One region of the Peribacillus sp. QJM3NY_7 genome, then DNA from elsewhere that is predicted to be linked to it. Evidence: a T-box and tRNA genes for the amino acid it is inferred to sense, from the RefSeq annotation. Region 1 holds a T-box; the other regions hold tRNA genes.
The links. A T-box is a leader RNA that pairs with one kind of tRNA and senses whether it is charged. The one in region 1 lies ahead of argS (arginine--tRNA ligase), so its partner is inferred to be a tRNA-Arg.
Positions count from the first base shown of each region.

Region 2: it has a tRNA-Arg gene. The T-box ahead of argS (arginine--tRNA ligase) is inferred to sense a tRNA for this amino acid. The anticodon was not compared.
Region 3: it has a tRNA-Arg gene. The T-box ahead of argS (arginine--tRNA ligase) is inferred to sense a tRNA for this amino acid. The anticodon was not compared.

Region 1 covers NZ_CM149663.1:4,545,217-4,547,446, forward strand. Annotated here, with positions in the region: gene argS (arginine--tRNA ligase) at 1-1,029, opposite strand, end outside; T-box leader at 1,064-1,282, opposite strand; gene AC0VX1_RS21810 (response regulator) at 1,350-1,892, opposite strand; gene desA (Delta(5) desaturase DesA) at 1,986-2,230, opposite strand, start outside.
Region 2 covers NZ_CM149663.1:4,943,952-4,946,181, forward strand. Annotated here, with positions in the region: tRNA gene AC0VX1_RS23820 (tRNA-Ser) at 1-21, opposite strand, end outside; tRNA gene AC0VX1_RS23825 (tRNA-Asn) at 23-97, opposite strand; tRNA gene AC0VX1_RS23830 (tRNA-Ile) at 110-186, opposite strand; tRNA gene AC0VX1_RS23835 (tRNA-Gly) at 192-265, opposite strand; tRNA gene AC0VX1_RS23840 (tRNA-His) at 270-345, opposite strand; tRNA gene AC0VX1_RS23845 (tRNA-Phe) at 363-438, opposite strand; tRNA gene AC0VX1_RS23850 (tRNA-Asp) at 462-537, opposite strand; tRNA gene AC0VX1_RS23855 (tRNA-Met) at 544-617, opposite strand; tRNA gene AC0VX1_RS23860 (tRNA-Ser) at 721-813, opposite strand; tRNA gene AC0VX1_RS23865 (tRNA-Ile) at 834-910, opposite strand; tRNA gene AC0VX1_RS23870 (tRNA-Met) at 921-997, opposite strand; tRNA gene AC0VX1_RS23875 (tRNA-Ala) at 1,026-1,101, opposite strand; tRNA gene AC0VX1_RS23880 (tRNA-Pro) at 1,119-1,195, opposite strand; tRNA gene AC0VX1_RS23885 (tRNA-Arg) at 1,207-1,283, opposite strand; tRNA gene AC0VX1_RS23890 (tRNA-Leu) at 1,294-1,382, opposite strand; tRNA gene AC0VX1_RS23895 (tRNA-Gly) at 1,395-1,469, opposite strand; tRNA gene AC0VX1_RS23900 (tRNA-Leu) at 1,478-1,559, opposite strand; tRNA gene AC0VX1_RS23905 (tRNA-Lys) at 1,567-1,642, opposite strand; tRNA gene AC0VX1_RS23910 (tRNA-Thr) at 1,665-1,740, opposite strand; tRNA gene AC0VX1_RS23915 (tRNA-Val) at 1,751-1,826, opposite strand; rRNA gene rrf (5S ribosomal RNA) at 1,838-1,953, opposite strand; rRNA gene AC0VX1_RS23925 (23S ribosomal RNA) at 2,073-2,230, opposite strand, start outside.
Region 3 covers NZ_CM149663.1:291,940-294,169, reverse strand. Annotated here, with positions in the region: rRNA gene AC0VX1_RS01590 (16S ribosomal RNA) at 1-625, opposite strand, end outside; tRNA gene AC0VX1_RS01585 (tRNA-Gly) at 721-794, opposite strand; tRNA gene AC0VX1_RS01580 (tRNA-Pro) at 828-904, opposite strand; tRNA gene AC0VX1_RS01575 (tRNA-Arg) at 912-988, opposite strand; tRNA gene AC0VX1_RS01570 (tRNA-Leu) at 1,007-1,092, opposite strand; tRNA gene AC0VX1_RS01565 (tRNA-Leu) at 1,152-1,233, opposite strand; tRNA gene AC0VX1_RS01560 (tRNA-Lys) at 1,243-1,318, opposite strand; tRNA gene AC0VX1_RS01555 (tRNA-Gln) at 1,329-1,403, opposite strand; tRNA gene AC0VX1_RS01550 (tRNA-Asp) at 1,482-1,557, opposite strand; tRNA gene AC0VX1_RS01545 (tRNA-Glu) at 1,582-1,653, opposite strand; tRNA gene AC0VX1_RS01540 (tRNA-Ser) at 1,674-1,764, opposite strand; tRNA gene AC0VX1_RS01535 (tRNA-Asn) at 1,772-1,846, opposite strand; gene AC0VX1_RS01530 (SprT family protein) at 1,979-2,230, opposite strand, start outside.

The DNA.
Region 1 (2,230 bases):
AATGACGTTAAAGAGTTGTTTAAAGTGCAGGGATTGTTCATTTCCGACCACATAAAATGTTTTCTTTGCCTCATACTGTTTTTTGCGATACATGGCAGCAGCTAAATCACGTGTGGCATAAAGTGTCGCACCATCGGTTTTCGTAATCAAACAAGGCGGCATATCTTCCAATTGCACGACATAGGCACCTTCTGAAAGGGCAAGCAGGCCTTTTTCTTTTAGTTCCCCGACAACCGCATCCATTTTGTCATTGTAAAATGCTTCACCGGCATAGGAATCAAAACGGATGCCCAATAAATCATAAATCGTCTCGAATTCTTTTAACGACGCATCCCTGAACCATTTCCACAATGCCAGTGCTTCCTCGTCCCCGTCTTCAAGCGACTTGAAGCTTGCGCGTGCTTGTTCATTCAATGATTCATCGGTTTCTGCTCTTTCATGGAACTTCACATAGATTTTCAATAATTCCTGAATCGGAGAAGCTTCGATTGCCTCTTTATCTCCCCACAGCTTATACGCGACAATCAACTTACCGAATTGCGTGCCCCAATCTCCTAAATGATTGATACGAACTGCATTGTAGCCATTTTTTTCGGCAATGTTGGCCAGTGCATTCCCTATGACCGTTGAACGTAAGTGTCCCATGGAAAAAGGCTTGGCAATATTCGGGGAGGAATAATCAATCACGACATTTCCCTGTTCAGTCTGTATCGAACCATACTGATCCTTTTCCCTTAATATCGTTTGCAGCACGTTTTCCGTCACCATCTGTTGATTGAAGAAGATATTCAGATAACCTCCCACTACGTTCACTTCTTGGATCAACGTACTGTTTAATTGTTGGGCTATTTCCGACGCAATCACCTGAGGCGATTTTTTGAATTTTTTCGCAAGAGTAAAGCACGGAAAGGCGACATCACCTAACTCCATCATTTTTGGCTTTTCCATTAATTTTTCTATTTCACTTGCTGGCATTTCATTGTTCAAAGCAGTTGAAATCAATTCTGCAATTGGTTTATTCATCGTCATTTTCCCTCCTAAACAAAAAAGCCCCCGCCTCTAAATAAGAGACGAGAGCATGAATTCCCGTGGTACCACTCTAGTTGCCACAAATTGCGGCCACTTTCCATTGTTAACGAGGTGACTCCCCGATATTCCCTACTGAACGTTTCAAGAAATTTCTCCAAAGTGCGCTTCATTCATCCGACCTGCATTAGGCTCCCACCATCCCTAACTCGCTTTCCATTTCCAAATGAACTACTCTCTTCATCACAGAATTTTCAATATTATGATTTAATCCATCGTACACAATTTAAAAAAACGTGTCAACACAATTTAAGAAACAAATCCTAACCAGCCGGTAACTTCATTTTATCCTTGATCGTCGTAAAATACTTCCGTACTGTCCCAATTGTGCCGCTTTGATTGGACGGCTCAATATTGGATGGACCATCGGCTAACAGCCCTAACACTCCCATTTCCCGGCCATTATGGCTGGAAGGCCCATCAATAAGCTCTGGGGAGTATATTCGCTTGCCATCCATTATGCTGCGAATCGAGCAGGCTAACTCTTCACCCGGGTTATCCTTCAATAAATAACCACTTACATCAGCCTTTAATGCGAGTTGAAAATAACCAGTCCTTCGAAATGTCGTTAAAATGACCACTTTGCATTCAAATGACCTTAATGCTTCCGCTGCCTCGAGTCCGCTCATTACAGGCATCTCCATATCCATGATACACACATCAGGCCGTAATTGGTGTACAAGAGCCATCGCTTCTTCTCCGTTACTGGCTTGCCCGACAATTTCTATATCTTCTTCAAGATTGAGTAGAGAACTTATTGCCTCTAATAGCATTTGCTGATTTTCTGCAATGACAATTCGAATCATTTTTAAGTTCTCTCCTTTATCGAGTTCCTTATATGAAACAAAGACTCCCCAAATCCGAGGATTATTAAGGGAGTCTGGAATGATACATGAACGTTACAGTTCAGATTTCACTTGAGTGGAAACACTTTTTTTCGTTAAATATTTTATGTCCTTGAAACCGACGAAATTCTTGGATTCCTCATCCCATAAACGGAAACCGAGTGAGCGCAAGCTTGTCGCAAGAGTGATCGTCGGAACGTTCTCTAAAGGCTGCGTATTATTATGCGCCATTTCCAATTTATAGTTAGGCACCCTTGGACTTAAATGGTGAACATGATGGTAACCGATATTGCCAGTAA
Region 2 (2,230 bases), 400 kb from region 1:
CAGCCTCTTGAGTACTTCCCCATGGCTCCGCAGGTAGGACTCGAACCTACGACCGTTCGGTTAACAGCCGAATGCTCTACCACTGAGCTACTGCGGAACAATATGAATATGGTGGGCCTAAATGGACTCGAACCATCGACCTCACGCTTATCAGGCGTGCGCTCTAACCAGCTGAGCTATAGGCCCATATTTGGAGCGGGTGAAGGGAATCGAACCCTCATCATCAGCTTGGAAGGCTGAGGTTTTACCACTAAACTACACCCGCGAAATGGGGCGACTGATGGGAATCGAACCCACGAATGCCTGAACCACAATCAGGTGCGTTAACCACTTCGCCACAATCGCCGTAATTTTGTAAAATATGGTGGCTCAGGACGGAATCGAACCGCCGACACAAGGATTTTCAGTCCTTTGCTCTACCGACTGAGCTACTGAGCCACATATGTATTCAATTTAAATAATGGCGGTCCCGACGGGAATCGAACCCGCGATCTCCTGCGTGACAGGCAGGCATGTTAACCGCTACACCACGGGACCTAATAATTGCGGGGACAGGATTTGAACCTGCGACCTTCGGGTTATGAGCCCGACGAGCTACCGGACTGCTCCACCCCGCGACGGTAATAATGAAACGATTAGCATCAAGTTTTCGTGAATATTGTTTTGCATGCATCCTTTATGTAAGGTTGTTTTAAAACAACTTGCTGCTTTTAGAAAAAATGGAGGAGGTAGAGGGATTCGAACCCCCGCGGGATTTGACTCCCCTGTCGGTTTTCAAGACCGATCCCTTCAGCCGAACTTGGGTATACCTCCACGGCTTAAAAAAATGAATATGGTGGACCTTGTAGGACTCGAACCTACGACCGGACGGTTATGAGCCGTCTGCTCTAACCAGCTGAGCTAAAGGTCCTTATATTTATTGGTAGCGGCGGAGGGGATCGAACCCCCGACCTCACGGGTATGAACCGTACGCTCTAGCCAGCTGAGCTACACCGCCAATATAATATAAGTTTCTGATTGAAAAATGGTGGAGCCTAGCGGGATCGAACCGCTGACCTCCTGCGTGCAAGGCAGGCGCTCTCCCAGCTGAGCTAAGGCCCCATTCATTAAAAATCACGTGGTCGGGAAGACAGGATTCGAACCTGCGACCCCTTGGTCCCAAACCAAGTGCTCTACCAAGCTGAGCTACTTCCCGCAATAAAAACATGGTGCGCCCGGCGGGAGTCGAACCTACAACCTTCTGATTCGTAGTCAGATGCTCTATCCAATTGAGCTACGGGCGCATATTTATGATGGTGCCGAGGACCGGAATCGAACCGGTACGGTAGTCACCTACCGCAGGATTTTAAGTCCTGTGCGTCTGCCAGTTCCGCCACCCCGGCACATACGAAAAGTGGAGCGGAAGACGGGATTCGAACCCGCGACCCCAACCTTGGCAAGGTTGTATTCTACCACTGAACTACTTCCGCATGAAAGATGCGGGTGAAGGGACTTGAACCCCCACGCCTTGCGGCGCCAGATCCTAAGTCTGGTGCGTCTGCCAATTCCGCCACACCCGCATATAAATGGTGAGCCATGAAGGATTCGAACCTTCGACCCTCTGATTAAAAGTCAGATGCTCTACCAACTGAGCTAATGGCTCGTGCTTGTACTATCTTAAAAAGTGGTGCCGGCAAGAGGACTTGAACCCCCAACCTACTGATTACAAGTCAGTTGCTCTACCAGTTGAGCTACACCGGCAGGTGTAAAATGGTGGAGGATGACGGGATCGAACCGCCGACCCTCTGCTTGTAAGGCAGATGCTCTCCCAGCTGAGCTAATCCTCCATATGAAACCTGCTTGGCGACGTCCTACTCTCACAGGGGGAAACCCCCAACTACCATCGGCGCTGAAGAGCTTAACTGCCGTGTTCGGAATGGGAACGGGTGTGACCTCTTCGCTATCGTCACCAAACAATGTTAACATTTTTTCAAGACATATATTATTATAACGTCTTTTTGAGAAAATGCAAGAAGAAATTTTCATTCCTTCAAAACTAGATAATAAGAAGGTATTTCATTTTTTAAAAAGCGTTGGTTAAGTCCTCGATCTATTAGTATCAGTCAGCTCCACATGTCACCATGCTTCCACCTCTGACCTATCAACCTGATCATCTTTCAGGGATCTTACTAGCTTGCGCCATGGGAAATCTCATCTTGAGGGGGGCTTCATGCTTAGATGCTTTCAGCAC
Region 3 (2,230 bases), 1.3 Mb from region 1:
AGCCGTGGGCTTTCACATCAGACTTAAGGAACCACCTGCGCGCGCTTTACGCCCAATAATTCCGGACAACGCTTGCCACCTACGTATTACCGCGGCTGCTGGCACGTAGTTAGCCGTGGCTTTCTGGTTAGGTACCGTCAAGGTACCAGCAGTTACTCTGGTACTTGTTCTTCCCTAACAACAGAACTTTACGACCCGAAGGCCTTCTTCGTTCACGCGGCGTTGCTCCGTCAGACTTTCGTCCATTGCGGAAGATTCCCTACTGCTGCCTCCCGTAGGAGTCTGGGCCGTGTCTCAGTCCCAGTGTGGCCGATCACCCTCTCAGGTCGGCTACGCATCGTCGCCTTGGTGAGCCATTACCTCACCAACTAGCTAATGCGCCGCGGGCCCATCTATAAGTGACAGCGTAAACCGTCTTTCCATCTTCTCTCATGCGAGAAAAGAACGTATCCGGTATTAGCTCCGGTTTCCCGAAGTTATCCCAGTCTTATAGGCAGGTTGCCCACGTGTTACTCACCCGTCCGCCGCTAATCTCAGGGAGCAAGCTCCCATCGATTCGCTCGACTTGCATGTATTAGGCACGCCGCCAGCGTTCGTCCTGAGCCAGGATCAAACTCTCCGAAGAAATGTTTGACTTGCTCATTTGCTTTTTTGATAGTGTGTGCTCACTTAAAATTTAACGTTGGCGCTTTGTTTTGTTCAGTTTTCAAAGAGCAATAATGGAGCGGGTGAAGAGAATCGAACTCTCATCATCAGCTTGGAAGGCTGAGGTTTTACCACTAAACTACACCCGCATTTAATTTTAAAGTATTTTCAGAAAGAAAGAATGGTCGGGAAGACAGGATTCGAACCTGCGACCCCTTGGTCCCAAACCAAGTGCTCTACCAAGCTGAGCTACTTCCCGTAAAATATGGTGCGCCCGGCGGGAGTCGAACCTACAACCTTCTGATTCGTAGTCAGATGCTCTATCCAATTGAGCTACGGGCGCTAATTTCTATGATGTTATTGGTGCGGCCGAGAGGAGTCGAACCTCCACGGGGTTTCCCCCACTAGGCCCTCAACCTAGCGCGTCTGCCATTCCGCCACGACCGCGAAAGCGACTTTGTAAGTTTAACACCTTTTCAACTTGATGTCAAGAAGAAAAATATCAGTGCGGGTGAAGGGACTTGAACCCCCACGCCTTGCGGCGCCAGATCCTAAGTCTGGTGCGTCTGCCAATTCCGCCACACCCGCGAAAATAAATGGTGAGCCATGAAGGATTCGAACCTTCGACCCTCTGATTAAAAGTCAGATGCTCTACCAACTGAGCTAATGGCTCTAAATAAAAATGGCTGGGCTAGAAGGGATCGAACCTTCGCATGACGGAATCAAAATCCGTTGCCTTACCGCTTGGCTATAGCCCAATAATTAAATGCTAATTAACAGCCAGGATAATATTATATCACGATAATATTTATTTGGCAAGTGTTTTTTTAAAAAAATGGCGGTCCCGACGGGAATCGAACCCGCGATCTCCTGCGTGACAGGCAGGCATGTTAACCGCTACACCACGGGACCAGTATTTGATTGTGCATAAGAAAGTGACCCATACGGGATTCGAACCCGTGTTACCGCCGTGAAAGGGCGGTGTCTTAACCGCTTGACCAATGGGCCTTGATATAAAAATATGTAACTGGCGGAGAAGGAGGGATTTGAACCCTCGCGCCGCTTACGCGACCTACACCCTTAGCAGGGGCGCCTCTTCAGCCTCTTGAGTACTTCCCCAAAAAAATGGCTCCGCAGGTAGGACTCGAACCTACGACCGTTCGGTTAACAGCCGAATGCTCTACCACTGAGCTACTGCGGAATAATGAAAATTGGGTTCCTTTTTCACGCTCAAGGACCTTAGTGTTTTTCGTTAAGGACAAGTTGTTATCTTGTCGACTCTTATGATTATAAAGAGGTTGCAACCTAAAGTCAAGAGTTCTTTTGTGTTTTTTTATTTTTTTGTTTTTTTCTCCTTAAACCCTTGGTAAATCAGTGTTCCACGACATTTACCACAAACGAAACGGGTAGTGTCGATTCGTTTTTTTCTTATATATACCTGCTGACAGTCTTCACATTTATATTGAATTGTATTCATCTTTTTCTTTAATTGGTTAGATGGCAGCGGCTCGCAAAATCTCGGTGCCCCCACTTTTTTGAGTAAATGCTTAAAGTCCGCATCACGATGCTGGTACCCCTTCTTCTC